Regions from separate parts of the Paenibacillus segetis genome, predicted to be linked through region 1. Evidence: predicted binding sites of a transcription regulator. Region 1 holds the regulator's gene; each other region holds the start of a gene.

Evidence for each region. The regulator Rex, encoded in region 1, represses fermentation and respiration genes when NADH is low (regulators of the CRP and FNR family bind a similar motif). The targets are predictions, from matches to a motif close to TTGTGAAATATTTCACAA.
Region 2: a site for Rex is predicted at 3,539-3,556, ahead of adhE (bifunctional acetaldehyde-CoA/alcohol dehydrogenase). Genes of this name have one in related genera too.
Region 3: a site for Rex is predicted at 3,604-3,621, ahead of IEW05_RS18525 (formate/nitrite transporter family protein). Genes of this name have one in related genera too.
Region 4: a site for Rex is predicted at 2,791-2,808, ahead of IEW05_RS18560 (TorD/DmsD family molecular chaperone). Genes of this name have one in related genera too.

Annotation. Positions count from the first base shown of each region.
Region 1 covers NZ_BMFT01000001.1:2,540,530-2,548,510, reverse strand. The annotation lists gene IEW05_RS11835 (tetratricopeptide repeat protein) at 1-405, shown strand, start outside; gene dinG (ATP-dependent DNA helicase DinG) at 601-3,480, shown strand; gene IEW05_RS11825 (redox-sensing transcriptional repressor Rex) at 3,493-4,140, shown strand; gene IEW05_RS11820 (amidohydrolase) at 4,130-5,428, shown strand; gene IEW05_RS11815 (cell wall elongation regulator TseB-like domain-containing protein) at 5,477-5,962, shown strand; gene IEW05_RS11810 (hypothetical protein) at 6,256-6,789, shown strand; gene IEW05_RS11805 (AAA family ATPase) at 6,782-7,981, shown strand, end outside.
Region 2 covers NZ_BMFT01000001.1:2,726,184-2,734,164, forward strand. The annotation lists gene pflB (formate C-acetyltransferase) at 1-543, opposite strand, end outside; gene adhE (bifunctional acetaldehyde-CoA/alcohol dehydrogenase) at 788-3,403, opposite strand; gene IEW05_RS12790 (Crp/Fnr family transcriptional regulator) at 3,881-4,597, shown strand; gene IEW05_RS12795 (formate/nitrite transporter family protein) at 4,691-5,470, opposite strand; gene nirD (nitrite reductase small subunit NirD) at 5,526-5,867, opposite strand; gene nirB (nitrite reductase large subunit NirB) at 5,912-7,981, opposite strand, start outside.
Region 3 covers NZ_BMFT01000002.1:513,913-521,893, reverse strand. The annotation lists gene IEW05_RS18540 (glutamine--tRNA ligase/YqeY domain fusion protein) at 1-317, opposite strand, end outside; gene IEW05_RS18535 (GNAT family N-acetyltransferase) at 607-1,095, opposite strand; gene IEW05_RS18530 (MFS transporter) at 1,164-2,402, opposite strand; gene IEW05_RS18525 (formate/nitrite transporter family protein) at 2,662-3,486, opposite strand; gene IEW05_RS18520 (FAD-dependent oxidoreductase) at 3,740-5,101, opposite strand; gene IEW05_RS18515 (M15 family metallopeptidase) at 5,330-6,256, opposite strand; gene IEW05_RS18510 (DEAD/DEAH box helicase) at 6,334-7,848, opposite strand.
Region 4 covers NZ_BMFT01000002.1:523,046-531,026, forward strand. The annotation lists gene IEW05_RS18540 (glutamine--tRNA ligase/YqeY domain fusion protein) at 1-199, shown strand, start outside; gene IEW05_RS18545 (PadR family transcriptional regulator) at 346-657, shown strand; gene IEW05_RS18550 (DUF2812 domain-containing protein) at 677-1,300, shown strand; gene IEW05_RS18555 (MFS transporter) at 1,363-2,580, opposite strand; gene IEW05_RS18560 (TorD/DmsD family molecular chaperone) at 2,993-3,688, shown strand; gene IEW05_RS18565 (efflux RND transporter permease subunit) at 3,797-6,952, opposite strand; gene IEW05_RS18570 (TetR/AcrR family transcriptional regulator) at 7,027-7,935, opposite strand.

The DNA of each region.
Region 1 (7,981 bases):
GTCATGAAGAATGACGCATTTATCAAAGGTCAAGGATATTACAAGCTGTTAATGTATCCACAAGCACAAGGGCAGTTTAATCAAGCGCTTGAACAATTCCCTGACAGTTTTCTCACGCATACTTATATGGGAATGTGCCATCTTCACATGGGACATCTAGAGGATGCAGTTAATCATTTTCACAGTGTACTAAAGGGAGCAGCTAATAACCGTTTGCGAGCAATCATTTATAATGCATTAGGATGTATTGAAGCGAATCGAGGAGTACGTGTTAAAGCGAAAGAGTACTTCACGATGGCACATCACAGCGATCCATCTCTGCCCGAACCATTGGCTAATTTGGAGGTTTGTATGCACCACTCCGGTAAGCTACAATTTGGGAATCAATTGACATCGCTGTTGTAACATAAAGGAAAAGTCATTCCATTAGCGATGCGATCATCCGACAAGCGGAGCGCATCGCTTTGTTATATAATTGAATTAATCATTGTGTAACCGTTGTAACTTGTTGAAATGTAGGTTACGTGTGCACTAATTTTCAAAATTGCATTCTTCTGTTATGCTGTAAAAGAGACTGCAATGAAAGGGACTTATGAACTAATGAAATATGCCGTACTCGATTTTGAAACGACGGGTAACCAGCCCTCCGATGAGATAATTCAAGTGGGGCTTGCCATTATAGATGAAGATCTCTCAGTATCCAAGATATATTCTTCCTATGTTAAGCCGAACGTAGCCATTCCACCGTTTATCACGGGATTAACAGGCATAACAGAAGATGATGTTAAGGATGCGCCAGATCTTGATATGGTCATGATGGAAATGGTTCCTTTGCTTAATGATGTAGTGCTCGTTGGTCATAACGTGGCCTTTGATTTTAATTATTTGCAGAGCGCATTGGATAAGACAGGATATTTACCTTTTACCGGTCGAATTCTAGATACGATGGACTTTTTGAAAATTATTTTTCCTTCGCTAACTTCTTACCAACTTGGTCAAGTCTCCTCGGAATTTGAAGTACAGCATGATCGTCCACATCAGGCGGATAGCGACGCTTTGGCTACAGCTCTTATTTTTATAAAGTGTCTGGAGGAAATTTTCGGTCTGCCGCTGCTCACTCTGCAACGATTGTCAGATCTATTTGCAGGTGAAGATAGCGATTTAGGCTGGTTTTTTGATGCCATGTTACAGGAGAAGGAACGGCAATTTGATGCTAATCCGAATGTCTTCACTTATTATCGCCAATATGCGCTGCAAGTAGATGATTGGATGGAGATGATTCCTCCAAGATATGGTATCGACAGTAATCCGTTGTCTATGATGACATTTGAGCAATTTATGGATGAGATTCGGGAGCGACTGCGTGCCAAATTACCGCAATATGAAGAACGTGAAGCGCAGAACATCATGCAAAATGAAGTGATGCAAGCGTTTCAGGAAGACAAGCATCTCTTGGTTGAAGCTGGAACAGGAACAGGCAAGTCACTTGGATATCTTTTGCCTGCCATTTATCATAGCGTGAAGCAAGATGAAAAGGTAATGGTTAGTACGCATACGATTAATCTCCAGGAGCAACTGCGAGAGCGTGATATTCCGTTATTGACAGAAGTGGTTCCTTTTCCGTTTCGGGCTGCAGTTTTTAAAGGTAGACAGCATTATTTGTGTTTGAGAAAATTTGAACATAAAATTAACAGAAGAGACTTTGCAACACCCAAAGAAGATGTCATGATTGCCGCACAAATGATCGTATGGCTGACGCAAACCGAAACCGGGGACGATGAAGAGCTCAATATGGGCAATCGAGGCGGAGACTTCTGGGAGACCGTAGCCAGTGAATCAGATTCTTGCCTTGGACGTGCTTGCCCATGGTTTCGTAAATGTTATTACCACAGGGCTAAACATGAAGCTGGAATCGCTGATGTCGTCATTACGAACCATTCGAAATTGTTCACCGATATTCAAGCCGGGCATCAATTACTGCCGAGTTACGAGCGACTTGTTATCGATGAGGCTCATCACTTGGAAGATGTTGCAGGTAAACATTTAGGGCTTCAATTAAAGTATTTTACTGTTGTGCATACCTTGACTCGCCTGTATAAAGATAGCAAGACAGGGCAGTTACCCAATCTTAGAGGTCTACTCCAGAGTGCGAAGAACGAAAAAGCTTCAGGATGGTGTTCTTTGATCGATAGCATGTATCACTCTCTAATCGAGGTGAAGGAGAATTGGGATAAATTGAGTGAGATGCTCTTCACTCTCATGCCTGACCGTAGTGATGCGGCTCCAGGAGATCCTGGTCAATTCGTTCTTCGATTGCTTCCAAACAAGAAGCCTAAGGAATGGGATGTTGCTGCTGATTTGGAGAACCAGATTTATGTTGCTTTGGGCGATGTTATTCGCAAAGGGGAACGTATACTGAGTGAAATCAAAGATGAATCTGATGATTTTGGCGCCGAAGGTTTAATGACGGACATTAGCGGTTTATTGAAAGATGCCGCGAATGAACGTGAAGGACTACGTTTCTTCATCAAACTGGATGACGACGAGACAGTGTATTGGATTGAGGGCAACGGTAGTTACCGTAGTCGGTCCTTACAAATCTTTGCCGTTCCGATCGATGTGAGTGCACAATTAAAGTCATATTTCTTTGATAAAAAGAAGAGTGTTGTGATGACCTCGGCCACTTTGTCGGTCGATAAATCTTTCCAATATATGATTGAACAACTTGGACTTGAGGAGGCTGCCTCCGAGGATCGACTGTTTACATCGATGCTTCCGTCCCCTTTTAATTATCGGGACCAAGCATTACTAGTCATCCCAAGGGATTTTCCAAGTGTTAAGGGAAGCGTAGGTGACGATCATTTTGTCAGTACGCTTGTACAGTCTCTTGCCGACACAGCAATCGTTACTCGGGGGCGTATGCTGGTATTATTCACATCTTACCGAATGCTACGGCAGGTCTATGATCCCCTTAAAGAGCTTTTATCTTCTGAGGGCATCACAGTTATAGGTCAAGGTATGGATAGTGGCAATCGTAGTAAACTGACCCGTAGATTTCAGGGGCAGAGTGCCTCCGTACTGCTCGGAACGAGCAGTTTCTGGGAAGGGGTGGATATTCCAGGCGAAGCTTTAACAAGCTTGGCAATCGTCCGTTTGCCTTTCCAACCTCCCAACCATCCATTGATTGAAGCGAAGAGTGAACGGCTTCAGAGGGAGAAGAAGAACCCGTTCATGAAATTGTCTGTGCCTCAGGCGGTAATCCGCTTTAAGCAAGGCTTTGGACGATTGGTCCGTTCTTCGCAAGACCGAGGAATTGTGGTTGTTTATGATACGCGCATCTTGGAATCCTACTACGGAAAATACTTTTTATATTCATTACCCGGACCGAAGATGGAGCATATGCCACTTGGACAGATGGTTCCTCGTATTTCGGAATGGCTGATTGCTGAAGAACAAGAGGGTTCTTCATTAGCGGATTAGGAGGAAAAAGGCATGAAATCAGAAAAAATCTCAGATGCGGTAGTACGAAGACTACCCGTATATTTACGTTTTCTCAATCAATTAAGTCAGCGGGAAGTACCGACGGTTTCTTCACAGGAGCTTGGTCAGAAACTGGCTTTAAACCCTGCTCAAATTCGTAAGGATCTTGCCTATTTTGGAGATTTTGGTCGAAAAGGGATTGGTTATGATGTATCTTATCTAATCGAGAAAATACGTCAAATTTTGAATTTAGACCAGCCAATAAACGTAGCTTTGGTCGGAGCAGGTAACTTAGGGCAAGCGTTATCCAATTACAATGCATATTTGAAAGATAACATGAAAATTGTTAGTATTTTTGATGCATTCCCATCGAAAATAGGTACCCAAATTAATAATATTACCGTACAGCCGATTGAGGAATTAAAGGAGACGGTAAAGGCAAATAACATTCGCATCGGAATTATAACGGTTCCAGACACGGAAGCTCAGCGTGTAGCGGATGTGCTGGTTGAAGCTGGAATTGAGGCGATTTTGAATTTCGCTCCGACTATCCTTAAGGTTCCACCAGAAATTCGAATTCATGGTGCAGATTTTACAACCGATCTACTCAGCTTGGCTTACTATCTAGAAGGAAAGGAACATTTATCTGATGAGTCATAAATTATTGATCAAGGACGGGACATTTGCGGTCATGAATGATGCTTGCCCTGTGCTTCATGGTTATATGTTGATAGAAGACGATTTGATTACCTATATCGGTGAAAAATTGCCTGAGGGAACTGAAGGCGCAGAGATCTTTGATGGGAAGGGGCTTTTATTTCTTCCAGGTTTGGTTAACACGCACGGTCATGCGGCGATGTCGTTACTTCGTGGGTATGGGGATGATTTAGCCCTTCAAGTGTGGCTTCAAGATAAAATGTGGCCAATGGAAGCCAAATTTACCGGTAGTGATGTCTATTGGGGAACCTCTTTGTCCGTGCTAGAAATGCTCAAAGGTGGAACAACGACCTTTCTAGATATGTACGACCAAATGGACCAAGTAGCTAAAGTAGTGGAAGAGTCAGGTATTCGTGCCGTTCTGATGCGCGGAGCAATTGGGCTGTGCCCAGAGGATGTGCAACGTCAAAAGCTAGCAGAAGCTGTGAGTTTTGCGAAAGACTGGCACGGCAAAGCTGACGGACGAATCACAACTATGATCTCACCGCATTCGCCGTATACTTGTCCTCCTAATTTCTTCGAAAAGTTTGTACAGGCTTCTCATGACTTAAATTTGCCGATACATACTCATATGTCGGAGACTAAGGCTGAAGTTGAGCAGAACGTAATAGATTTTGGTGTACGTCCAGTTCAGCATTTGCTTAATATGGGGATGTTCTCACGCCCATCACTTGTTGCGCATGGCGTTCATTTGACGGATGAAGAAATTGAAATTTTAAGTGCTCACCAGGTAGGGGTATCTCATAATCCTGGTAGTAACCTGAAGCTTGCTAGCGGGATCGCTAGGGTACCTGAATTGCTCAAAGCAGGAGTTACTGTCTCACTAGGTACAGATGGTGCAGCCAGCAATAATAACCTCGACATGTTTGAGGAGATCCGTTTAGCCGCGTTGATTCATAAAGGGGTATCTGGTGATCCGACCGCGATTCCTGCTTTGGAAGCATTAAAGCTAGGTACAGAATATGGCGCTAAATCAGTTTTTCTTAACGATACGGGAAAATTGGTACAGGGAATGAAAGCTGATTTTATAGCTCTTAATACGGAGCAGGCTCATTTTCTACCAAGAACCGATTTCATTTCGCATGCAGTGTATTCAGCAGGGGCAAAAGATGTTGAGCACGTGTGGGTAAATGGACAGCAAGTCATTAAACATGGGGCAGCACTGACCATTGACGAAGAGAAAGTACGTTATGAAGCACAGGCAGCTTTTGAAGGGCTTTTGTCTCGTTAAGTGGATACTGAGGCTTCATAAGTCTGAAACGGGGAGAGGAAGAGAAGGGTGAAGAAGAGAACCAAATGGATACTGCTCTCTGTCCTGACCCTGCTGCTCGTGCTCTTTGGGCTTCATCGCTTCTACATTTTTATCCAGCAGGATTTATGGAATGGTGAGAAGGCTGCAGTTGTGCGAGCAGAGCAGGAAACCGGTATAAAAGATGTAGATAAAATATGGAAATCGGTTTGGGATGAAGTGTGCTGGGTCGTCAAGGGTAAAGACGAATCTGGACAGGATGTAATGGTCTGGCTGCAAGAAGGGAAAGAAGCACGCGTGTCACCAGTCTCTGAGGGAACTACAGAGGCTCAGATCACTAAGATAATTCATGAACGCTTCCCTACCATCGATATTGTTAGATTAGTTCCGGGTATTTACGACACTAAATTAGTGTGGCAACTTTTCTATAAAGAGAAGGCGCATCACTATTATCGTTTCTACGATTTTAATAGCGGAGAACCGCTATCGGAAGTGTTTACACTGCCGAATCGATAAATTATGCGGTTAACTTAATTAATCAACAAGCCACGCGTTCGAATCTCTTAGAGAACATCGATAACGCGTGGCTTATTTTGCGTGTAATGACATAGATTTCACAACTAGTTAAAACTTTTTCAATTAAAATTTAAATTATAGCCACAATTTCAATCGAAGTGGTATATACTTTGTGATATACTTTTACTTGTTAAATAGATATACAAATTAGTATAAATAGTAATGACGGTGTGATATATCAATTGTAAATATTCATTATTATAGATTCAATATTATATAAGGGGGACAATATAGTGAAACTTCGTACATGGCCGATCGTTCTAACAGTTGCTGCATCAGCGCTGCTATTGTTTGGTGGATGGTTTGCTTATCGCCAGTGGGCGGTTGAAGATCCCCTAAAGAAACTGGTGACGGGGTATGAGGGCGTTAATACTGTTCAATTCGATATTACCCGTAATGAGGTTGATTTGAAACTGGGATTGAAACCAGGAACCGACATTAGTGGTTTGGTCAAATATATAGAGCGAGATGGAAAAAAACTTATCGGCAATCGAACGATAAAATTAGATGTTGTAGATGACTCATCACCTGCTTTGGACAAGTTGTGGGAACAAGTACTGTTTCCGGTGGCACAGGCAATGGAGAATAAACAATATACCGAGATTACAGCTGCTTTGGAAGAGCTAGAGCAACAAGATAGCTCGGTAACAGCTAATGCAGAGATTGATGAGAACAATGTGTATATTACGATGACAGATGGAACTAATAGTAAGTTCATTATCTTGCCACGGGTTCCGCAGAAATTGGGGGTATGGCCCAATGCGTAAATGGATGCTTGAAGTTGCTATTGGATTTGTGCCCGTGCTACTGATTTTTATGGCTTATATTGGAGTAAACATTCTACCGATTGTTTTTGTTCTTGCTTTGCTTGCAGCATTATTTGTATTGACTAAGCTCCGTGGCGGGATTGCGGTTGGGGCTTTACAAGGCCGTAATCGCAAGAAAAAGGTGATTGACAAGCTAACATTCGAAGAAATCGGTGGACAGGAGAGCGCCAAGCAAGAGCTTAAGGAAGCACTTGATTTCTTAGTACGTCATGACGAGATCAAGAATTTTGGCATCCGACCTTTAAAAGGCATTCTACTGACCGGTCCTCCAGGGACAGGGAAAACGTTATTAGCAAAAGCCGCTGCGCAATATACGAATTCAGTGTTTGTTGCGGCTTCTGGTAGTGAATTTGTTGAAATGTACGTCGGCGTCGGTGCGGGTCGCATTCGTGACCTATTTAAGGATGCTAGGACGCGTGCTACCAAAGAGAATAAGGAAAGCGCAGTTATATTTATTGATGAAATCGATGTGATCGGTGGGAAAAGAGAAGGTGGCCAGCAGCGGGAGTATGATCAAACGCTCAACCAATTGTTGACCGAGATGGATGGTATGTATTCATCGGAAGCACCTCGAATTTTGCTTATTGCTGCAACGAACCGTAAAGAAATGCTGGATAGTGCTCTATTACGTCCGGGACGATTTGATCGACATATTCAAGTTGATCTTCCTGATAAAAAAGGACGGCGTCACATTCTGGAGCTTCATGCGAAGAATAAACCGCTGGAAGACAATATTAATCTAGATAAGGTTGCTGAGGAATCCTACGGCTTCTCAGGTGCTCAGCTGGAGAGCGTAATGAATGAAGCAGCCATCTATGCCATGCGTGATGAGCAGAATAAGATTGCACAGCGCCATATGTCGATGGCAATCGACAAAGTTATGCTGGGTGAGAAGACAGATCGTGAATCGACGATTGAAGAGAAAAAACGTGTGGCGATTCATGAATTGGGACATGCTGTTGCTGCTGAGGTTGTAGCGCCGGGCAGTGTGAATCAAGTTGTCCTGAGTCCACGCGGAAGAGCGCTAGGATATGTACGGCATAATCCCCAGGAAGAGAAGTACCTTTATACGAAAGCTTATTTGGAAGGGCAAATCATGATTGCATTGGCAGGTGCAGCAGCTGAAGAAATT
Region 2 (7,981 bases), 190 kb from region 1:
ACGTCCGTATGCATCTGGAAGACCTGTGATAATACCAGCCTTACGGGCAGCTCTCATTTCTGAAGTATATGCATCAAATACGCCTTGGTTATGCGTTTTGCGGATATTCGTAAACATGTCTACAATATTGCTAGGAAGCTCGAATCCGTAAGCTTTACAAGCATCGATCATCATTTTGATGCCGCCAAATGGTTGAATGGAACGTTTGAAAGGAGCATCAGTTTGTACACCGACGATTTGTTCCTTGTCTTTATCCAAATAACCTGGAGCATGTGATACGATCGTCGAAGGTGTGTTAACGTCTACGTCAAGCACGCCGCCAGCTTCGCGTTCTTTCTTAGTCAGATCCGATACAATTTCCCATAATGCTTTTGTGTTTTCAGTTGCACCTTGCAAGAATGATTCATTTCCGGTGTAGGAAGTAATGTTACTGTCGATAAAATCGCGAACATTAACTTCTTTCATCCATTTACCTTTTTTAAAACCTCTCCAACTCGACTGTACTTCTTTAACTTCTTGGATTTCTCTTTCAATCACCGACATCTTTATTCCCTCCATTTATATTGTTTGGAGTACGCGGTTTGAAGGATATGTTCCGCGTCTCATGATCCCTAAAATTTGTGATGTTTTTCACAACTTTGTCACTGATAATTCCAACCTATAATAATAGCTATCAATGAACAAGGAATCATTTATGCTATTATCATATAACAATTACTATATAAGCAGTGTGACAAATATCACTTTTGGAGTGATATTTGTCACCTTTTTCAAACTAATTGTTCACTTATTCTTCAAATCTTCCGTAGAACGCGTCACGGTAAACTTCAGCTAGTTCGGTAACCAATGGAAGCTTAGGATTAGCTGTAGTACATTGGTCTTCAAAAGCACGGTCTGCCAAGTAATCTACGCGTGATTCGAAATCTTTCGGATCGAAACCAAGTTCTTGGAAAGTTTCAGGAATTCCAAGTTTCTTGTTCAAATCGCGGATAGCTTTGATCAAGCTCTTAACGCCTTCTTCTGTTGTACGAGCTGGCAATCCCAAGATACGAGCAATTTCTGCATAACGCTCGTCAGCAACGAAGTGAGTGTATTTAGGGAATGCAGCAAATTTAGTTGGTTTCTTAGCATTGTAACGAATAACGTGTGGCATTAGAATTGCATTCGTACGTCCGTGCGCAGTGTGGTATTGACCGCCCCATTTATGCGCCAAGCTGTGATTGATTCCTAGGAATGCGTTGGCAAAAGCCATACCAGCCAATGTAGATGCGTTATGCATTTTTTCGCGAGCAAGTTTGTCGCCTGTCAATGCCGATTTTTCTAACCATTGGAATACCAGTTGAATCGCTTTGATCGCAAGTCCATCTGTATAGTCACTAGCCATAACGGATACATAAGCTTCAATCGCATGTGTCAATACGTCCATACCAGTGTCAGCAACAGCGAACTTAGGCAAGCTGTATACGAATTCTGGATCGATGATTGCAACGTCTGGAGTTAATTCGTAATCCGCAAGTGGATACTTCGTGTTACCATTTTCTTTGTCTGTGATAACTGCGAATGATGTAACTTCCGAACCTGTACCCGAAGTTGTTGGAATCGCTACGAATTTTGCTTTTTGTCCAAGACGTGGGTATTTATAGATCCGTTTACGGATATCCATGAATTTTTGTTTCAAGTTGTTAAAGTCTGTGTCTGGATATTCGTAGAACAACCACATACCCTTAGCAGCATCCATTGGAGATCCGCCACCTAGTGCAATGATGCAGTCAGGTTGGAATTTTTCCATCATTTCAGTACCACGTTGTACTGTTGTAGTCGATGGATCTGGCTCAACATCCGAGAATACTTCGATAGCTACTGGTGTTTGACGTTGACGAAGATAATGTTCAACTTTTTCTACATATCCTAGTTTAACCATCATAGGGTCAGTTACAATCAGTACGCGAGTAATATCAGGCATTTTCGCAAGATATTGAGTGGACCCTTTTTCAAAGTAAATTTTGTTAGGAACTTTGAACCATTGCATATTCACAGTACGACGATTCACCCTTTTCACGTTGATTAGATTGATAGCCGTTACGTTCGACGAAGTCGAGTTACGTCCATAAGATCCGCAGCCAAGTGTCAGCGATGGCAAGTTTGTATTATAGATGTCACCGATACCACCTTGCGAAGAAGGTTGGTTGACCAAGATCCGGCATGTCGGCATACGATCGGAATATTTTTGAATAATTTCTTCATTATTAGAATGAATTACCGAAGAGTGACCCATACCACCGAAATTAACAACTTCAAGTGCACGTTCGATACCTTGTTCAGCGTTCTTCACTTTGTAGCAAGCTAGAATAGGGCTTAGCTTCTCTGCAGAAAGTGGATATTTAGGTCCAACACCTTCAATCTCAGCTACTAGAATTTTAGTTCCAGCTGGTACGCTGATTCCGCAAATTTCAGCAATCTTCGTTGCAGGCATACCTACGATTGTTGGATTCACTGCGCATTTGTCTGCAATAATAGCACCTGCAGTCAATTTTGCTACTTCTTCTTTATTTACAAAATAGCATCCGTTTGCGATCATTTTCTTCTTCACTTGATCGAAAATCGGTTCTTCGATGATAACTGCTTGCTCAGAAGCACAAATCATACCATTATCAAATGTTTTGGATAGAATCAGGTCGTTAACAGCTTGATCCAGATCAGCAGTTTTCTCAATGAAGCATGGTACGTTACCTGGGCCTACACCTAGTGCTGGTTTACCACAGCTATAAGCCGCTTTAACCATTGCAGATCCGCCAGTTGCAAGAATGCAAGCTACGTCTTTATGATTCATAAGTGCGTTGGTACGATCCATCGAAGGATTCTCGATCCACTGAATGCAATTTTCAGGAGCCCCATGTTTCACTGCTGCTTCTAACAAAATCTTAGCTGCTTCAGTACTACATGCTTGAGCAGATGGATGGAAACCGAAGATGATTGGATTACGAGTCTTGATTGCAATCAAGGCTTTAAAAATTGTAGTTGATGTTGGGTTAGTTGTTGGTGTAATACCCATGATGATACCCACTGGTTCAGCAATTTTTTGGAAGCTGTCATATGGATTATCTTCAATAACGCCTACCGTTTTGTTGTTCTTAATGCTGTGGTAGATATACTCTGTTGCGAACATATTCTTAATGATCTTATCTTCATATACACCACGACCAGTTTCTTCAACAGCCAATTTTGCCAGGTGCATGTGTTTGTCGAGTCCTGCCAGTGCCATAGCCTGTACGATATCGTCAATTTGTTCCTGGTTCATTTCAAGGAAAGCTTCCGTTGCTTTATTTGCCTTGTTAATCAGACTTTGAATGTAATCCTGTGCAGTAGGTTCTGCCTTTGTCGTCACTTCGTTTTTAATCGCCATCTCTCTCATCCTCCTAAGTATTGGTAGCGGATCGACCTTGGAAAGTTTCGTGAAAATTTTCACTTACCAGTTCGCCCTGCGAAGCTTTGTGCTTCTCTTTATGAATAAAGCATATCACATGAATTACGTCTTGTATAGTGAAATATTTCACATACTATAAAGAAAATGAAAATATTTCAATTACGTGAGTGTATTTTCATGTATTATTTACAGAAAAAGTATGTTTAGCAAGATGAAGGCCTTACAAAAAATAGTCACTTTTTTTCCCTTCTATAAAACGTCACAAAATGATGCATCATAAAAAGGCTATCCGATTACCTTGCATGTTTTTCCAATTGAAAAAATAAAGTGAAATTAGTCACAATGTTGAAAATTCGACACTTTTTCACGCTTGAAATGTCCCTCAAAACTAAATAAACAGGTTATAATTAATTTAAAATTTTCAGAAAAATTTGGAGTACAAAGGGGAAATAACTGATGAATGAAATGATGAATGCTGCCCTGCCCCGTGGGAATACGAGTTGCTTCTCAGAGCAAAACTTCAATCGACTTCTCGTGACCATGAAAGATAAGGCGTATCCAGAAGGAACGCATTTGTTCTGGGAAGGCGACTTTTCCGATAAACTGTTCTATATTAAGCGCGGACGCGTTAAATTAACCAAATCAACCGACGAAGGCAAAGAACTTATTCTCTATATGTATGGCCGCGGCGATATGGTCGGTCAAGCAGATCCATTCTTTAGCACGAAGCACAGTTTTACGGCTGAAGTTATTGAAGATAGTGAAATTGGAGTTATTGAGCAAAAAGATCTAGAAATTATGATCTGTCAGCACTGTGACTTTGCCATTGACTTTATGAAATGGATGGGTATCCATCACCGTCTGACTCAAACGAAATTCCGCGATCTCATGATGTACGGCAAACCAGGTGCTCTCTGCTCCACACTCATTCGGTTGAGTAACACATACGGCGAGAGAAATGGTGACACAATCCTAATCAACAAGAAGATCACGCATACGGATTTGTCCAACATGATTGGAGCAACTCGCGAAAGTGTAAACCGGATGCTTAGTGATCTGCGTAAAAAAGATGCTTTGGAATATGAAAATGGGATGATTGTCATTAAGGATCTTGTTATGTTACAGGATATTTGTCACTGTGAACTGTGTCCTAATGAAATTTGCCGAATTTAATGTATGGTGCCTGGAAATTATCTGTTTCATGTCCTGTATATGCAAAAACAAGGTTGGGGGGATGTTACCCTCAACCTTGTTTAATTTATAGTTCTATTTTTTTCTCACAGGGGAGATAAACCAATAAGCCATTCCAACGAATACCGCTCCACCCACCATGTTGCCGAGGGTAACCGGAATCATGTTGTGCATCCAGCCTGCGATCGTAATCGTATCCGGATGATTCGGCAAAATCAAGGACAAGCTAAGCAATGTCATATTAGCTACGCTATGTTCATATCCACTAGCGATGAACGCGTATAGACACCACCAGATCAAGACAAGTTTGGAGATATCATCTTTGGCCCGATTAGCCATCCATAGGGCAAGACAGACAAGCCAGTTACACAAAATGCCTCGGAAAAACAATTCTGAGATCGGAGCTGCCATCTTTTTGGCTGATGCGGCAAAGATAAGATGTTCGGGAGCGGCGGTCTTAAATATACCGCTACCTACTACAAGCAAAGAGAGCAACACTGCACCTGCTAAATTACCCAGGAAAACTATAGTCCAGTTCTTAGCTGTATCCCTCACTGTAGTTCTTTTTGCGAGTGTACTCATTGTAAAAAACATATTATTGCCCGTAAACAGTTCGGATCCCGCAAATACGACAAGTGTGAGCGCAAGCCCAAACGACATCCCCATCAATGTCGTCTGGAACGGTGATTTGACTGCTGCAAGTGGCGCACCAATACTGAATATCAATATAATCCCCAGCCCCACATAAGCCCCAGCTAACATGGCAGCAACGATATATCGCGGTAAGCTCTCATTCATCTTCTCTTTCTTTTTTACTGCCGCTTCAATGATGGTCTCCACATTTTGTGTGAACATTCCGGCCTGCCTCCCCAAACTCTTATATGATTACTTAATTAATCAACGGCTTAGGTTATACCGCCAAAAATTCTGACGTAGCAACCCATACTTGACCATCTTCCAATCTCACAGGATATGTTTGAACCCTTCCGTTATCTGGAGCTTGAACATTCCCGGTCTCCAGATCAATTTTCCAATCGTATAATGGATCGTATAAATAATGACCTGATACGATGCCTTCAGCCAGCGGTCCACCTTTGGGGTGTGGACTCTGATTCCGTATAGCAAACACATTGCCGTCTGAAGTGCGGAATACCGCGATCTGCAGCCCATTTAATTCAATTACACGGCCTACTTGTATCATAAATTGATCCAGTGAACCAACAGGATAGAACGCTTCATTTGATAAGCTCATATTCATGACTCCCTTCTCTCATACCGCTATGATAAGCCTACAACTTAATGACTGACTTCCAATCGGTGGAACATTCTATTGCGACTCTTATCATCACTTAGCATCTTTTTCCAAGGATCTTCAACTTGCTGAAGTGCAAATTCGATCCGATTTACAAGTTGCTTGCGCGAATCCATGTTATCTACAATAACTGCTTTGATCTCTTCGAGCCCGATCCGCTCTACCCACTCGGAAGTTCGCTCTAGATAGTTGCCCGTCTCACGGTAATGTTGAATGATAGCTGAGCAAATATCGATCAATTCTTCGTCCGTCTTCACCTTGCAGAAAGAATCCGCGAGACGAGCTTTGATCCCGCCATTGCCACCAATAAAGATTTCCCATCCACCATCGTTACCGACGATGCCGATATCTTTCGTGCAGGATTCAGCACAGTTACGTGGGCAGCCGTTGACTGCCATTTTAAATTTTGCCGGAAGATCGAGCCTTTCGAACTTGCGTTCCAGCAGTGCTCCCATACCCATTGAATCTTGTGTACCAAAACGACAGAACTGTGAGCCTACACAGGTTTTTACTGTGCGTAGTGACTTGGCATAACCATATCCCGATGGCATATCAAGCTCTTGCCAAACCTTCGGCAAATCTTCTTTCTTCACACCAATTAAGTCAAGACGTTGGCCACCTGTCACTTTTACAACTTTGACATCATATTTCAAGGATACATCTGCAATCTTCTTCAATTCCTCGGGTGTGGTAACCCCGCCATACATTCTCGGAATAACCGTATACGTTCCATCCTTCTGGATGTTAGCGCTCATCCGTTCATTGACAAAGCGTGATTCCTTTTCATCCTCATGACTGTCTGGGTAGATCATACCTAGATAATAGTTAACTGCAGGACGACACTTCGAGCAGCCCTCTGGTTGGCTCCATCCCAACACGTTCATCACTTCTTTAGTTGTTTGGAGACCTTTGGCTTTGATCTCCGCCACAATTTCATCCCGTCCCATGGTTGTACATCCACAGATGCCTTGTTTGGCCGCGGTTTTAAATCCATCTCCAAGTACATATTGTAAAATTTGTTCCACTATTGGTTTACAGCCGCCGCATGAACGAGTTGCTCCGGTACAAGCTTTAATCTCATCAATGGTCGTTAATCCTTGATTCGTAATAACATCTACGATGGTGCCTTTCGTGACACCATTACAACCGCATACTATTTCTTCATTAGACATATTTTCGACTGAAGTAGATTTCTTACCCGCTCCACCACAGCATCCCGAACCCATCAGAGATTCGTATAGTTCATCTGTCATCTCTGCTTTCTGCTTAATGAGCTTTTGCAGCTCTGCGGAATCTGAAATATCACCGAACAACACTGCCCCGACCATAACTTTCTCCCTAAGCAAAATCTTCTTATATGTCTGTTTCCATTCATCCTTGTTTGCAATGATCATATGACCCGGTCCATCGATAAACTCTCCGGTTGAGAACACGTCAACACCCGATATTTTCAATTTAGTTGACACAACGGATCCTTCGTATGGTGCAGTTTCAACGCCACAAATATGTTTAGCCAAAATCATTCCTTGCTCAAACAAAGGAGCTACAAGGCCATAGCAAGTTCCACGATGTTCTGTGCACTCTCCAACCGAATACACACCTTCCATCGAGGTTTGCATGTAATCGTTCACGACGATTCCACGGTTCACCATAATCCCGCTCTCTTTAGCCACCGCAATGTTCGGTTTAATCCCCACTGCCATGACTACGAACTCCGCTTCCAATACGGAATCGTCCGCAAATCGCAATCCGCTTACTCTTTCATCGCCTAGTAACTCAGCCGTTTGCGCGCCCATTTTGAATTTAATTCCTTGACGCTCAAGTTCTGCCTGAAGCATTGACGAAGCCTGATGATCGAGTTGACGCTCCATTAAGTCTTCCATTAAATGAACAACCGTTACGTCCATGCCGAGTTGGACCAGGCCCTTGGCTGCTTCTAGTCCAAGTAGTCCACCACCGATTACCGCAGCTTTTTGATATGTTTTGGCCGCTTGTAGCATTTGGTTGCAATCCGCGATATCACGAAATCCAACAACGCCCTCTTTATCGCTGCC
Region 3 (7,981 bases), on a different contig from region 1:
TACATTTCCTCGAAATAATCTGAGGCAAAACGCAACTCTTCCCAATCAAATCCCAGCCATTTCACATCTTCTTTGATGGAATTAACGTATTCTATATCTTCCTTTGCTGGGTTCGTATCGTCAAAACGCAGATTCGTCTTACCACCAAACTCATCAGCCAGCGAAAAATTAATCCAGATCGCTTTGGCATGTCCGATATGCAGGTAGCCGTTAGGTTCTGGTGGAAAACGTGTAACCACAGTCTGAACTTTGCCGCTTTCTAAATCTTCAGTAATAATATTTTTAATAAAGTTAGGAGGTGTAGTGTTATGCTCCATGGGTATCAACCTTTCCATTCATTGAATATCTGCTATGTTTCCCGATTTTTCTTCTTATAAATATACCGATATCTTCACAATAGTTCAATGCCCGTTAATCGTTGGTACAAGTATACGTTAAAAAGTCAGGTTTTCAGCACCGAGAAGGTTGGATGAAGCTAGGGACTGAGGAGCGGAGCGTAGGCAAAACCTACGTGAGCACCGGAAGGCCCAGCTGAGTTCAAGATTCGATGTCGAATCTACTTCCTGTTATACTTCGTGACCAAAAGATGACTTTTTAACAACCACATCAAGTAATCGGACACCACATGAGGATATCGTCGATATACTGACCATCCAAATAAAACTCCCTTACAAGTCGACCTTGCTCCTGAAATCCACAGCTTTTATAAAAAACAACTGCTCCAGGATTTGTAGCTAATACACGAAGGGATAGTTTACATATCCCCTGTTCAGCAGCCATTATTTTGACGGCTTCCATCAATTTGCGACCTATGCCTTGCCTCTGATAAGAGGGATGAATGGCAATATTGAGGTCATATACATGACTGTTACTTGGTAACGGTGTCGGAGGGTCAAACCCCAAATATCCGCATATATCGTCGCCAATCCCAGCTACAAGTTGGCTCCCTGGTGGGCATTTCTGCAAATAATGCTCCCTAGAATTCCAGACAATCTGCGCAGGAGTAGAATGCTTGTCCCAACAGAGTGCGTCAAGCTCCATGAGCGCAGCCGCATCGCGGATTTCTGATAATCTAATCCACACTTGGTCTGACATGATGCTCGCCACCATCCTTCCTATCGATCCATCTTTACTGCCCTCCATTATACACCTGATTGACCCTGTCATACATCAGATCGTACGGAAAGCGGTATATCTCCAACATGATTACTGCCCCGATTTACGAATGAGTGGACAATGAATGATCCCACTGAAAGTACCGCGATAAAGACAGCTAAACCTGCTACAGGAACCAGTCCATTCCAGTCAAATAACATTCCCATTGTATAGGGACCAACCACTCTACCTGCCGATCCTATGCCACCAACCACTCCCAGATAGAAGGGGGCTGATTTCCCGGTCCGCTCCGCTATGAAGGAAGGTATCGCCGGGGAGATGAGCATTTCTCCAAATGTAATGAGAACCATCGCGAATATAAAACTTGGATATGTATGAAAACAAAGAATCGTAATATAACCTAAAAGATAAAATATGGCACTAGCCGTCATTTGCGATTCTGCGGAGCCTGTAAAGGTACGTTTCAACCATAGAATGAACGGTTGCCCAACGAAAATGAGCACCCCATTTAACGTCCACAATATACTATAATTCCACTCCGGCATACCCTTCAGAATCGTAAAGGGAGATACTCCATTATTCCATACACTATTACCTAGCCAGATGCAGAAAGATCCTAGACCCATAAACAAATATATTTTATATTGACCAAGTAGTTTCCACGCCTTTATATCCTCTGATGAATTTTTACGTTTTTCCAAATTCAGCTCACCCTGATTCTGCTGAATCTTATTCAAATAAACCAAGAAGAACAGCGCAAACACTGCTGAGATCGAGCCATTTATAATAAAGCTGAGGTTATACGAAATACTGGCCAGAAACCCGCTGACCGCAGTCCCGATTGCCACACCAATATTGTTAGCCACGTATACCACATTAAATAATTCTTCCCGACGTTCTACGAAACGGAATCCAATAAAAGCCTGAATTGCAGGCATCGACAATGAGTTGAAAAAACCAACCAATCCCATAAAAAACATAAATACATACCAATGTCCGCTGACGTAAGGTAGAGTGAGTAGAGATACAGCGCTCATACCTAACGCACCAACAATCAGCCTCTTCACTCCTACGCGATGATAGAGTGCCCCTCCAAGCAATTGCCCGAAAATACCACCCAGCGACATTACCAGGATTACAAGTCCGGCATCCGTCACTGTTCGGCCCAACTCTTTGAATACAAACATCGTGATTAAAGGCCACATCAAAGAGCCCCCGGCTGAATTCACTAGACTCGCAACCAGAAATACTTTGACTTCACGTGGATAGGATTGTAGCCATTTCATATTTATCTCTCTCCCCCCGTTAGATGCAACGGATAGCACTTTATAATGTCAAAAAAGGGGCCTATGTAAGGCCCCCATAACGTGTATATAACCGTAATTGCTGAATATACATGCTGCCCAGATTATGATAGTATCCCTTAAAAAAGAAGTCTAGGCAAGTACTTTTAGCACCGCTTTACATCAACAAAAGTAGAGAAAAAAATCCTCCCTGCGCTGAGTCTAGCTCTTGGCAGGAAGGACTATATATACCAAAGTCTTGTTACTTTGTTACGGATGTTGTTGCATTTCCATGTTGATCAGCCGTTTTATCAGATGCAGCATCTTTCAAGTAGGCTGTCCAGTAAGCTCCTGCTACAAATATCCCTCCGCCCACTAAATTGCCGAGCCAGACCGGAACGAAATTTCTCAAATAATCGCCCCAAGAGAAGTAACCTTCAAAGATCGCCGCTGGAATAAGGAACATATTAGCCACGACGTGCTGAAAGCCAATAGCAACGAATGCCATCGTCGGAAACCAAATTCCAAGAATTTTTCCGCTCATGTTGTCAGCCCCGTAGGATAACCATACTGCCAAAGCTACCAACCAGTTACAGCCAATACCTGAAATGAAGGCTTGAAGAAAGCTGTCATCCAGCTTATGGCCTGCCATATCAACTAGTTTATCTAAATAAGCTCCACTTGAAGTCAAGCCAACGACATGCCCAAAGAAGTACGCTACAAACAATGCTCCAACAAAATTGCTGATGGTAATCAGCACGATATTTTTAAACATCTCACCTGTTGTAATTTTCTTACTCATACGTGCTAACGGAACTGCCATCATATTACCTGTTAACAGTTCGCCACCAGCTAGCAGTACCATGATCAAGCCCACCGGGAACACAGCCGCACCGATAAAGCTTGCTATACTTCCCCATTCTTTAGGAGCACTACTGATAACTCGAATATCTAGCAAAAACCCAAGAGCAATAAAGGCCCCACCTAGGAATCCTAAAATTAAAACCGTTAACAGCGGGTTGTGCGCCTTCTTTACCCCATTTTCCACGGTGATCGCAGCAATCTGCTGAGGTTTGTAATAAGCCATGGTCCAATCTCCTTTTTGCCGAATGTCTATTTAATAGTATATTATAATCTCAAATATGATTGTATCGCGGTAGACATCGCCCGAAAAGTAACAAAGATCACGTTAACGCTTTCATTTAAGTGAATTAATTCACATCAATTACACATAAATCAACTTATTACATCGTGATGAACCTCAACTAACATCACACGGCCAGCTGTACTATTTGCTCTTTACAGTTGGCCGATGATCGTTAGTTCACCATAAACATTAGTTAAGCATGTGACACTTCACGCGATGGCACCGCTGGCAATGCTCCAAGACCTGCGCTATTCAAGAAATTCCATGGTTTGTTATAATGCGGTTGGAAGAAGAAATCGACAAATGCAAGCTCCTCCATCTTCATTTTATTCTGAATACAAACTGAGATCGTATTGATTGATTGCGTCAAATCCACCTTAGACATGATTTGTGCACCAAGTATTACTCTCGTGTCTTTCTCATACACTACCTTTAGCATGAGCGACTCGTGTGTCGGCATAAACTCAGGACGATAATGATCATTTATAAGTACGGCTTCTGCCTGTATCCCTGCAAGGGCTGCGGCTGTTTCCGTCATTCCAGTACCAGCGATGTTGTCTTCATAAATTTTAATTCCGGATGTGCCTTGAGTTCCCATATATTTTATCGTCGGGGATACCAAATTTCGAGCTACCAGTGTCCCCATACGAACCGCATTTGTAGCCAGTGGGATATAAGCATTCTTCCCCGTAGGATTATAGCGTATAGCACAGCTATCCCCAGCAGCATATACATCACGCTGACTAGTCTGCATATATTCGTTGACAATAATCGCCCCATTGTCCATCATCTCAACTTGTCCCTTTAGCAGCTCAGTATTCGGACGGAAACCGATACAAAGGATAACAAGATCGGCTTCGTATTGACCTTGATCAGTAATGACCTTACCTACTTTACCATCTGCTCCTTCAAATCGTGTTACTTTCTCCCCAAGTGCTAACGCAATGCCGTGATCACGTAAAGAGGCTTCAATCTTATCCGTATATTCAGGATCTAAATATTTACTAAGAATTCGATCCTCTGCGTCAATTAATGTGACTTGTTTACCATTCATTTGGAATGCTTCCACTAATTCTATGCCGATATAACCAGCACCAACAACAACAATATTACGTGCATTTTGTGCCTTCTCAATGATCGTATTAGAGTGATTAAAATTCTTGGAGAGTACAATGTTCTCTAATTCAATTCCTTCAAATTTCGGTATAATAGGCCAAGATCCTGTCGTAACAATTAGCTTGTCGAACGTCTCCTCCAATTCCTCACCTGTTTGTAGGTTACGTGCAGTAAGAGTTTTTAGAGAAGTGTTCACCGAGGTTACCTCATGCTGCATCTTCGTTGTTACTCCTAGTTCCGCAAGCTGCTGAGGGGAAGAATAGAATAGTCCGCTAGCATCTTCAACTACACCACCAACATATAACGCAATTCCACAAGACAAAAAAGATATATTATCATTTCGTTCATACACTGTAATTTCTGCCTCGGGGTACAATTTAGCTGTGTTTACAATAGCGGCAGTGCCTGCGTGAGTACATCCAATAACTGCTACTTTCATCATTTCATCCTCCTCTAAGATCCCTCAGTTACAGGGTCATGATGCCAAAAAATTATATTGTGAAATCGTTCACTTTGAAGCGTGTAGCAATGTGAAAAAAATCACCTTATATATGTATTATAATGTGATATTTATCACATTGCAAGAAAACGAGCACAGTTGGCAAAATGTTCATATGAAAAAGGCCACTTCCATTTGGAAGCAGCCTTTTACTGGATTATCATTTCATTAATTGCCAGACACCGGTACGGCATCATAATATTCTTCTAAAGTAATTCCTCTTTCAGCGATACTCGCCGCGATTTCTTTACCTACATAACGTAGATGCCACGGTTCATACTTGTAGCCTGTGATAGACTCTTGTCCATCCGGATAACGGATGATGAATCCATACTCCGTTGCGTGATCAGCAAGCCAATTGGCTTCCTTCGTACCGCCAAAACAATCCTCTGCCGCACATTTCCCATCACTACCTGATACGTCGATGGCGAGTCCCGTTTCATGTTCACTATGACCTGGTACAGCGCTGTAAGTTTTGGCTTTCTCTTCTCCGTCCCTCGCCACATATTGATTAAACAGTGTTGTCTGTCTACTATGGGAGCGATAAGCTGAAACACCAGCTAGATAGACGCCATCTTCCTCCGCGCCAGCAAACATTTCCTCCAGAGCCTTTGCAGCTTCTTTACGCATCATACGTTTCTCGATCTTCTCTTTAAAGGTAAACCTTACGTCTGGATATACCAAATCTGTAGGGTCGTAGTCATCCGGTAGGGCAAACTCCTTGTTCACCAACACCGCTATACTCTCAGGGTCAGTTGCCTCTGTTAGATCGGGTTCCTTATTCACATCAGGTGCCGAGGTCTGCTCCCCTGAAGAGGAATTACCATTTTGACCAGGAGTTGTGTTCGTTCCATCATTCTCTCCATTCTCAGGAGTAACGACATTTCCTTCACCCGTATCACCGGATTCACTCACATTTGTGCCGTTCACAGGTTGCGTCGAATTCTCATTCTTCTTACCACATCCAGCTAACAAAACAACCGCTACTAAAAGAATCAGGACCGTAGTTAGTGGCTTCAATCCCGCTCCCTTAACACCAGGTGCTTGAATCATCTTTCCTTTCTTTCTCCACAACAAGTTAATCCATTTGCTCAAGGTCGGTTCCCCCCTAGTTTCTCACCCTAAGCCACACATGTAACTTCTGGTTTTGTTCTATATATCCTTATATTCAATTAACGTCCGTTACGGCCTCCGCGCTCATTTCCACCATTGCGTCCACTACCTTGTCCACGTCCTGCGGAACCCGTTGATCCACCTTGACCGCCACGTTTGGCACCATCTGGTCTACTTTGTCCACGTCTTGCTTCACCTTGACCAACAGGGCCACGGCCTTCGCTACTACGACCTATACGGCTCTCGCCACCACGACCACCGCTACGACCTCCACTCCGTCCTTCGCCGCGTGTTCCCGCAGTGGATGAGCTGGAATTGCGCCGTCCACGAGAGTTGTCGTTACCTCCACGTCTGGATCTCTCCCGACCTGCTGGCTCACTCTTCGTCCGGCCTCCAGATCTATTACCCTCGCGAGTTCCAGCCGAAGCACTTCCTGTACGTTCTACATTCGTGCCGTTAAGGCTACCCCCTTGTCGCTCTAACCGCAGAGAAATTCCGCGCTCAATATTCCGTAGTGCTTCAATGTCCCGCGGAGAAGCAAATGTGACGGCAATACCCTTCTCCCCAGCGCGACCTGTTCGGCCAATCCTGTGAATATAACTATCCGCATCCTGCGGAATATCGTAATTGAATACATGAGTCACACCCTCAACATCGATACCCCGGGCAGCAACATCCGTCGCGACTAACAATTCCAACTTCGCTTCACGGAAAGCGCGCATAACCTGCTCACGCTTGGACTGTGATAAATCACCGTGCAGCTCGTCAGAAGCAAAACCAGCTTCCTGCAGCGCTTCATTAAGCACACTGGCCCGTCGCTTAGTCCGGCAGAATATAACGGCCAAATAAGGACGGTTACTGCGGATCATTTCGATAAGCGCTTGTTGTTTTCCCCGATCTGTCGTTTCAACAACAATTTGCTTAATACTATCCAGCGTTACACGAGACGTCTCGGCGATACGAATATCCTTCGGCTGATCCATATAGGTCTTCGCCAATCTCTTCACGTTATCTGGCATCGTTGCAGAGAATAACATCGTTTGACGATTTCTTGGTATCATACGGATAATACTTTCTACTTCTGCCAAAAAGCCCATATGCAGCATTTGATCGGCTTCATCCAATACCAACATTTTGATAGAACCTAGTGTAAGTGACCCGCGACGTAAATGATCCAGCAAACGGCCCGGTGTACCAATGACTAATTGCGTACCATTCTTCAGCTTACGAAGTTGTCTTTCTACATCCTGTCCTCCGTATGCAGCTAGGATAGACAGACCCTCTTTGGCATTCGTCAGCTTACGTGCCTCAGCCGTAATTTGAATTGCCAGCTCGCGTGTAGGCGTAATAATCATAGCTTGTGCGTCTTTACGATCCACACGGATCTTCTCAATGATAGGCAACAAGAATGCCAAAGTCTTACCTGTTCCCGTTTGAGCTTGGGCGATAACATCCTCACCCGACAGCAAAGCTGGAATAGCGGCCTCTTGGACCGGCGTAGGCTTTACGATGCCTTGTTTCTGTAATATATCAAGTAGGGCGGGGGAAAGGCCCCATTGGTTAAATGTTGTCAAAAGTACTCACCTCATATTTTGATAGATACGACTACTCGCATCTTCGTGCGCCTTTGTCCGTTAAAGAACGTGTTCAAAAAGTTAGATTGTCAGCACCAGAGTCTATGCTTTCGAAGTTGCGTTTTTTCAAAAC
Region 4 (7,981 bases), on a different contig from region 1:
CATGGATTTGATCAACCCTGATTCCTTGAAAATTGTGCAAGGGTTTGTTGAACCGGGAATGAAGGACGTGGAGCCACAGGATAAGTTCCAATTTTTCCGGCATGGCTACTTCAATGTTGATTCCAAATATTCGACCCCAGGGCATCCCGTATTCAACTTGATTGTCTCGCTGAAGAGTTCATTCCAATTGGCAAAATAAATAGATTAAACGAGGTTATCCCTTACTCCTTCGATTTGAAGAGTTAAGGGATAATTTTTTTGTTGCTATATACAGTCAAACTGTATATAGTATAACTATACAGTACAACTTTATAAAGCGAGACTGAGTACATAAGGAGGTTGGGCATGACCAGAGATAAAAATTTACCACTGACAGAAACCGTTTATTATATTCTTTTAGCTTTAATGGAGCCAGCTCACGGATATTTGATTATGCAAAAGGTGGAGGAACTAAGCGCCGGGCAGGTAAGAATGGCGGCAGGTACGCTTTATGGAGCAATTGAAAACCTAGTGAAGCAAAAATTAATACAGCCTATCCGAAGTGAAGATTCCCGGCGCAAAGTTTATGTCATTACAGAGAAAGGCAAAGAAATACTACGGCTCGACGTTGCCAGAATGAATCACATGATTGAGGTTACGAAAGATATTTTGGGATGAGGATTGGAGGGGAAGAACCGTGAAGAAGTATAAATGTTTCATTAATTTCGAGAAAGAGGAACAATGGCTTAATGAGATGGCCAAGCAAGGTTATCAACTAGTAAAGAAATCGAGTTCCAGCTTGTATCGATTTCAATCCGCAAATCCTGACAATACGACGATTAAAATCGATTACCGTACATTTAAAAAACAGGAAGACTTTGTGGATTACTGTACTCTTTTTGAAGATAGTGGTTGGGAGCATATTGCAGGAACAAAAAATTCGGGAGCTCAATATTTCAGAAAAATAAATGAGAACGGAAGTGAAGATATTTTCTCGGATGCTGACTCCAAGGCCGGTCGATATCAAAGATTATCGCAAATGTGGCTCGCGTTAGCCACTTGCTTCATTCCTATTTTTGTGGCACTAGTTTCAACGAATACGATCGATGGCAAAGCTCTGCTGAATCCGAAATTATTGTATTATACACCTGGTTTATGGGATAAAGTTGGAGTTCATTTTTGGAGATCATTTCTCTTTGAAACACCATTTGTCATTATAAGAGGATATTTATGGGCCTTCTTCCCTGTTCTTATTGTTTTATATTTGATCTTTGCATTAAAAGCGAATAAGCAATATCGGAAAACGCAGGTAAATAAATAATTTATTCATCGCAACAAAAAAGCCCAGTCTCCTTTCAAGAGCCTGGGCTAATGTTTCGTCGATTATGGTTCTTTATGCGTAATGTTAGGCGAATAACCATTCTTATAAATTCGGTACCACATCGCACCAAATCCTCCTACACCACATAGCGTTAATATCATTCCTGTTTTGTACATGATAACAGCGCCGAAGTTCTGGAATATCCAACCCCCAATAAATCCGGCAAAGACTCCTGCTAATCCACTGAGGGCAAATGCGAAGACAGCTTGTCCTGAAGAGCGGATCGGTCTGGGCAGGAATAATGCGGTTAACCGTGTCCCCACATAGAAGAAACCACCAAATGTAACGGAATGCAATACTTGAATTAAGATAATCTGCATTGGTGTGGTAGCCACAGACATCAGAGACCATCGGAAAGCGAACAGTAGACTTACCAGGGTAATACAGCCCATGAGGTAGGTGATCTTCTGCTTAAGGAAACGATGTAATAGCGTAAACGCACCGGCTTCGAATAGAGTGGACAAGAAGATAGCACCACCAACATGTAATCGGGAACCACCCAGATCGCTAATAAATAGCGGCATAAAAGTGGAATTGATTGCATTGGGGATGGAAACGAACATTCCAAAAATGATGAAAGCTATGAAGTACCGGTTATGTAGGGTCCGCCGAATATCCGTGGTTTTTAACCAAGGGGTACTCGTTGTATGTTTGATGCTCGGTAGGAGCAGCGTAGAACCAATTGCAATGATCAGCATGACACTAAAAAGGAGAGAGATTCCATAGTGTCCTACGGAGTCAATGATAGGTCCAGCGGCCAAAGCTACAAAGGTCCAACCTAAGGAACCCCATAAACGGTACATTTTAAATTTCTGTTCAGCTCCTTCAACATACCCAAGAATGAGACTGTTGGTTTGCGAGAGCAAGGGGCTTTGGAAAAAATAAAGTAAAATCATGCTGAAGTACAGCATATGGAATGTATTTACCTTGAAAACAAACTGAATCGTAATTAATAGACCGATCATGATAATTAATAAAGTATTTCTTAAATTTCCTTCTCGGTCACTCCAATATCTCCAGAACGGATGGGCTAGTAAAGAGACGATGGGTCCAATCGCCATTAGGCTACCAATCTCTAGCTTGTCCAAACCGATATCCTGTAAATATAATTGGAAGAATGCTGCGAATATGACCATCGTGCCGTAAATGAAAAAGTTTAGTAGCCCTAAAGGCAGTAAAGAAGAGGAAGACTTCTTCGTATTATTCTGCAAACGCTCCATTCCTTTCCGACCGTGTCCATGTCATCATGAAGTAATTCTGTTCCAAATGTAACACAGAGATGAAAGGGGATACAAACGATCTTTTTTCAAATTTAGCAACAATTCTGCAAAAAGCTTGGCTTATAGCCCCGAATCTAATCAAACCATGCTCTTAATTGGTTAAAATCTTATATTACAATGTGGGTGCTTGGGTACAAATAGTTAGTTAATTTGTCAAATATATCACATAAAGCGCTTTCATTTTGAGATACAATGTAATTAGCGATATATGGTTCCCCTTAATCATGTGTCGGGTATATGGATTAGATGATTTCCGACATGAGGGGGATCATCTTTTTTTTGTAATACAGCAGCAATTCTAAGTTCTACTGCTTCACCATACTAGATATAAATAATCAGGGAGATGACGAAGATGACCATGTTGATCAATAATCCTGTTGAGACAGCTACTGAGCAAGTTCGTTGGTTGGATTTAAGAGGATGGGTATACCAATTGCTGATGGACTTTTTAGGCCGTCCGCCACGTATGTCTTTGATTGCACAATGGCGCGGCGTGGTTGAGCTGAGAGATGCTATTCCAATAAGCGAAGGCGGTAGATTATTGAAGTCCTATTTAGCGAGTATTGCTGAAGAGGATTTCCGTAAGGTGTGTTATGCAGAAGCGGAAGAATTTGAACGTCTTTTTATGGGACATAATGCGAAGCTAGCCTCGTGTGAAGCGGTCTACCGAGCAAGAACAGAAGGTGCAGACGCATTTGCTTGTATCTCGGAGATCGGAACGATTTATGCGCAGAGCGGTGTAGTTTTTAATAAACTGAACGGTGAACGCGATGACCATATTGCGCTAGAGTTGGAGTTTATGGCGGTGTTGGCAGAAGGAATGCTAAATAAGGGGAATTTACCTCAAAGCTGTCTTGAGCTGGTGGATACTCAGATCGTGTTCCTTGAATCTCATCTACTGAAATGGACACCTCAATTTTCTGACGATTTAGCGGCTAATACAACTAGTCCATTGTATACAGGGTTGGCACTGTTGATTAAGGAGTTTTTGGCTCAGGATTTGAAGCAACTTCAAGCTTGGCGGGAGAGTTTTGCTGTAGTGATTTGAACAAGACTAGAGCAAGAGCTAGATGGTTTTGTAGTGAAGTGATAACTGTTTGAGTTAGCGATGCAAAAGGGACTATCCCATGGATAGTCCCTTTTTTAGGTTTTCTTATTAATTTGCCTTTTGCGAAGTTTTTCCGCGGCGGCTTAATTTCATCAAGAATTCGTAAACTACCGGAACAATGACGAGTGTTAACAGGGTTGAACTTATGAGCCCACCGATAACGGTAATACCCAGTCCACGTGAAATGATTCCGGCGCTGTTCTCTAGTCCCATGACAAGCGGTAATAGTGCGCCAATAGTGGCGAGCGCCGTCATGAGAATTGGGCGAAGACGTGTTGCGCCTGCCTCCAGCAAGGCTTCGCGCGTAGATAATCCTTCGCGCTCCTTGTGAATAACGCGGTCGATCAGCACGATGGCATTGGTGACGACAATCCCTATGAGCATGAGAACACCCATGAGTGCAGATACATTTAATGTTTCGCCAGCAATTAGTAATGCTATCATTGTACCGATAACAATGAACGGTAATGAGAATAGGATGGCGAATGGTGCCAAGCCTCCACCAAAAGTGACAACAAGAACAAAGTAGACAACCGCTATGGCTGCTGCCATGGCAAGACCTAACTGCCCGAAAGTATCGTTAATTTGCTCGGTGACACCACCGAATTTAACCGTTACTCCATCAGGTTTATCCATTTTGTCGATCTTGTCTTGCAGACTGCTAGAAGCGCTATTCACATCGTTGGATGTGATTTTTGCACTTACTTCTACGACCATTTTACCGTTAATGCGCATGATTGAATCTGGAGAGCTACCTTTCTCAACCTTCGCAACTTCTTTAATTGGTACTTGTATGCCTAGAGGAGACGTTATGGTTTCATTCTCGATCTCTGAAATACTTGAATAAGTGTTGGAGTCCGTTTCAATATATACCTTGTGATCTTTCCCGTCGACGGATACTTCTGTTAGAACGGGACGTTCATGTAATGGACTTAGCTTCATAGCGAGCTGTCCAGCAGTCAAACCAAGTGAGCTTAATTTCTGTTGATCTGCAACTAGTGTATATTGACCATAGGCTTCAGCGAGACTGGTGGAGCCTTTCTCGAATTTGTCAGTATCAGCTTCAATCCATTTGAGGATTTGCTCGGATACAGGTTTGATATCCTCCAGGCTGTCGCCGAACACGTTTACGCTGAGCGAACTGCCACCTAATCCTCCTGACATCAATTCGGACATGTCGCCCCAAGTTCCCTTGTCTACTTGCGCTTTCAAACCGTTAACGAGTTCTTCTTTGACTGTGTTAAATTTCTTTGTGTCTTCGTTATAAGAAATATAGAAGAGTGCTGAGTTAGAAGAACCTATCCCCATCGGGCTGCTTCCTCCAACGGAATATTGCATTTTCTCGACATCAGGTTGATCCAAAATATATTTTTCTGCCTTAAGCATATTTTGTTCTACGTCTTCTAAGCGATCCCCGGGTGCAGGAGAATACGTAAGCATAACGTACTTGTCACTTTGATCAGGCAGGAAGCTAACACCAACGAGAGGATATAGGAACAAGCTTCCGACTAACAGAACGACAGCGGAGCCAAAAGTAATCAGTTTATGAGAGAGAGACCAGTTAAGTGCTCGTTGATATACGCGAGCAAGACCCTTTGGTTTCTTATCGTGATCATGTTTCTTATTCAGTCCGTTGCGGAATAATGTATGTGCTAATGCAGGGACTAAAGTAATAGCCACCAGTAGGGAAGCAAGTAGTGCGAATACCATCGTCAATGCGAAAGGTTTGAATAATTCGCCGACCATACCACTAACGAAAGCAAGGGGTACAAACACGGCAATTGTGACGATCGTTGAAGCCATAATCGGAAGGAACATTTCACGAGTAGCTTCTACTATTAGCTGACTTCCCTTTAGCTTCTCACCAGTAAGAGACATTCGGCGGTAGATGTTCTCGATGACGACAATGGAATCGTCGACAACCCGACCTATGGCTACGGTCATTGCCCCAAGGCTCATCATATTAAGCGTAATATCCATCTGTTTAAGTGCGAGAACGGCGATTAGCAAAGATAATGGGATGGAAATGATCGAGATAATAGTTGAACGTAAATTACGTAGGAAGATCATGATAATAAGTACAGCGAATAGTGCACCAAATACGGCTTTGGACAACATGGTATTGACGGAATCCGTTATCGGCTTACCTTGGTCCATGAGGACCGTCAAATCAATATTTGGATATTGTTGTCGTAGCTCCTCGACTTTGTCCTTAACAAGGTTAACGACGTCGACTGTATTGGCATCATTAGATTTTACAATCTGGATACCAATCGATTCTTTACCGTTCGTACGGGAGATCGATTCAGCTTGACCGATAACTTCGATTTTAGCAATGTCGCTAAGCTTTACCGTAGGAATTCCCATCGCCATTCCTGTGGGCGCTTCAGGTGCTCCTGTGGATACAGAAGTGCCTGTATTACCAGCGTTTCCTGGGGTAGCACCTTGAGTTGAACTAGGAATAACTGGAATGGCAAGGTTCTGCAAGTCTTCAACAGTTGTTATGTTTCCATCAACGACAATCGCTTTCTGAGATTCTTCCATCTCAAACAGACCGAGTGGTACACGGAGCGCAGATGCCTGTACGATTCCTTTGACAGTATCTTCGCTAAGGCCAAGCTCCTTCATTTTAGCTTGATCGAACTTTAAGGTAACTTCCTTAGCAAATTGACCAGAGACTTGAACGGAGGCAACCCCCTCCTGATCTTCTAGAAGCGGTTTGATATCTGTCTCAACGGTTCTAGTCAAATTCTCCAGATCGCTGGATTTGTTATCTGATAAGCTAAGGGAAATGATCGGCATCGAATTCATGCTGAATCTAGTAATTTGTGGTTTCTGTGCACCGTCGGGAAGCTTCACATCATTTAACGCTTCGCGTAGGGCTGCAGTAGCATTATCTAGATTGGTGTCATAATCAAATTCCACAAAAAATGATGCAGCATTCTCCATTGAGGTTGAGGTCAATGTTTTCACACCGTCAACATTACGCAGCTTCTGCTCTAATGGTTTGGTGATGTCTTGAACGACACCTTCTGGTGCTGCACCGGGATAAATAGCTGTTACACTAAGAAAAGGGACATTGATATTCGGGATGGTCTCCTGTTTCATGGTCAAGCCACTGTATAGTCCTACAGCGGTGACGATAATAGTCAGAAGCCAGATCGCAAATTTGTTGCGAAGTGAAAATTGAATCAGGTTTTTCATACGTTGATTTCTGCTCCTCTCTTTATACTCTCTAGTTTTTGTGTTTCAATAGATGATTAGATAAACTTTCACAACTAATGTGTGTTTAAATAGGGTTGTAATAAAACTCTTAATTCTAGAAGATAATCTTCTAAGGAGGAGAATGCACTTAAATTGCCCAGCATGCCATTAATGATGACTTGGCGTGGACGAAGCGCTATAATTTCGTCTTCTAGAATTTCTAGTGATTCGATAGCCTGCTTCTTCTCCAATGGATCGACAATCAGACTTTCAGATAAGGTCTTCAGTTCTTTGAGTACCTGTAGTGGATGGCGTTTAGGTTGCACATTGCAAGGCTGTTCCTGACCCAAACCAGATAAAGTCTCCTCTGATATGAGCGGCTTCGGGCAATCCTGTAGAAACCTAGCAGCAACAACATCGATGACATCCACAAGATGGTGCGCTAACCGAGACGTTTCGATAGAAATCTGAGGATTAAATAACAAATGGGCGTAAGAAGTAATCATCCCGTGCGCAAGCATAAGGATATCCGCTATATAGGGTGATATATCTGAGCTGTATACACTGATAAGCTTTTCCCTACTGAAGCGCAGTAACTGAGCATTATGCTTCATTATGTAATCATGCTTACGATTAGGGTCACCATTTGTAATCCAATCTTTAATCTGCATCATCAAAAATTCACGAAGTTCAACAACCAAATTCAGCAACACTTCAAATTGATTACATAATTTTTCTCTCGGACTCAATTCAAGTTGTCGTTCCACCTGAAGAAGATGATCTTGAAGAAGCTCGAAACAGTAATCAAATACACTGCTCTCCAATTCCTCTTTCGACTTAAATTGCAGGTAGAGACTTCCCTTGGACATCCCACAGCTTTCGGCGATTTCCTGCATGGATGTAGCGGATGCTCCCTTTACAGCAAATAGCTGCATCGCCGTTCTTAATATCAGATTTTTCTTATCCCCTGACTTAGATGACAATAGATATTCATCGCCCTTTCTGACTTAGGAGTTCTCAATATGACCG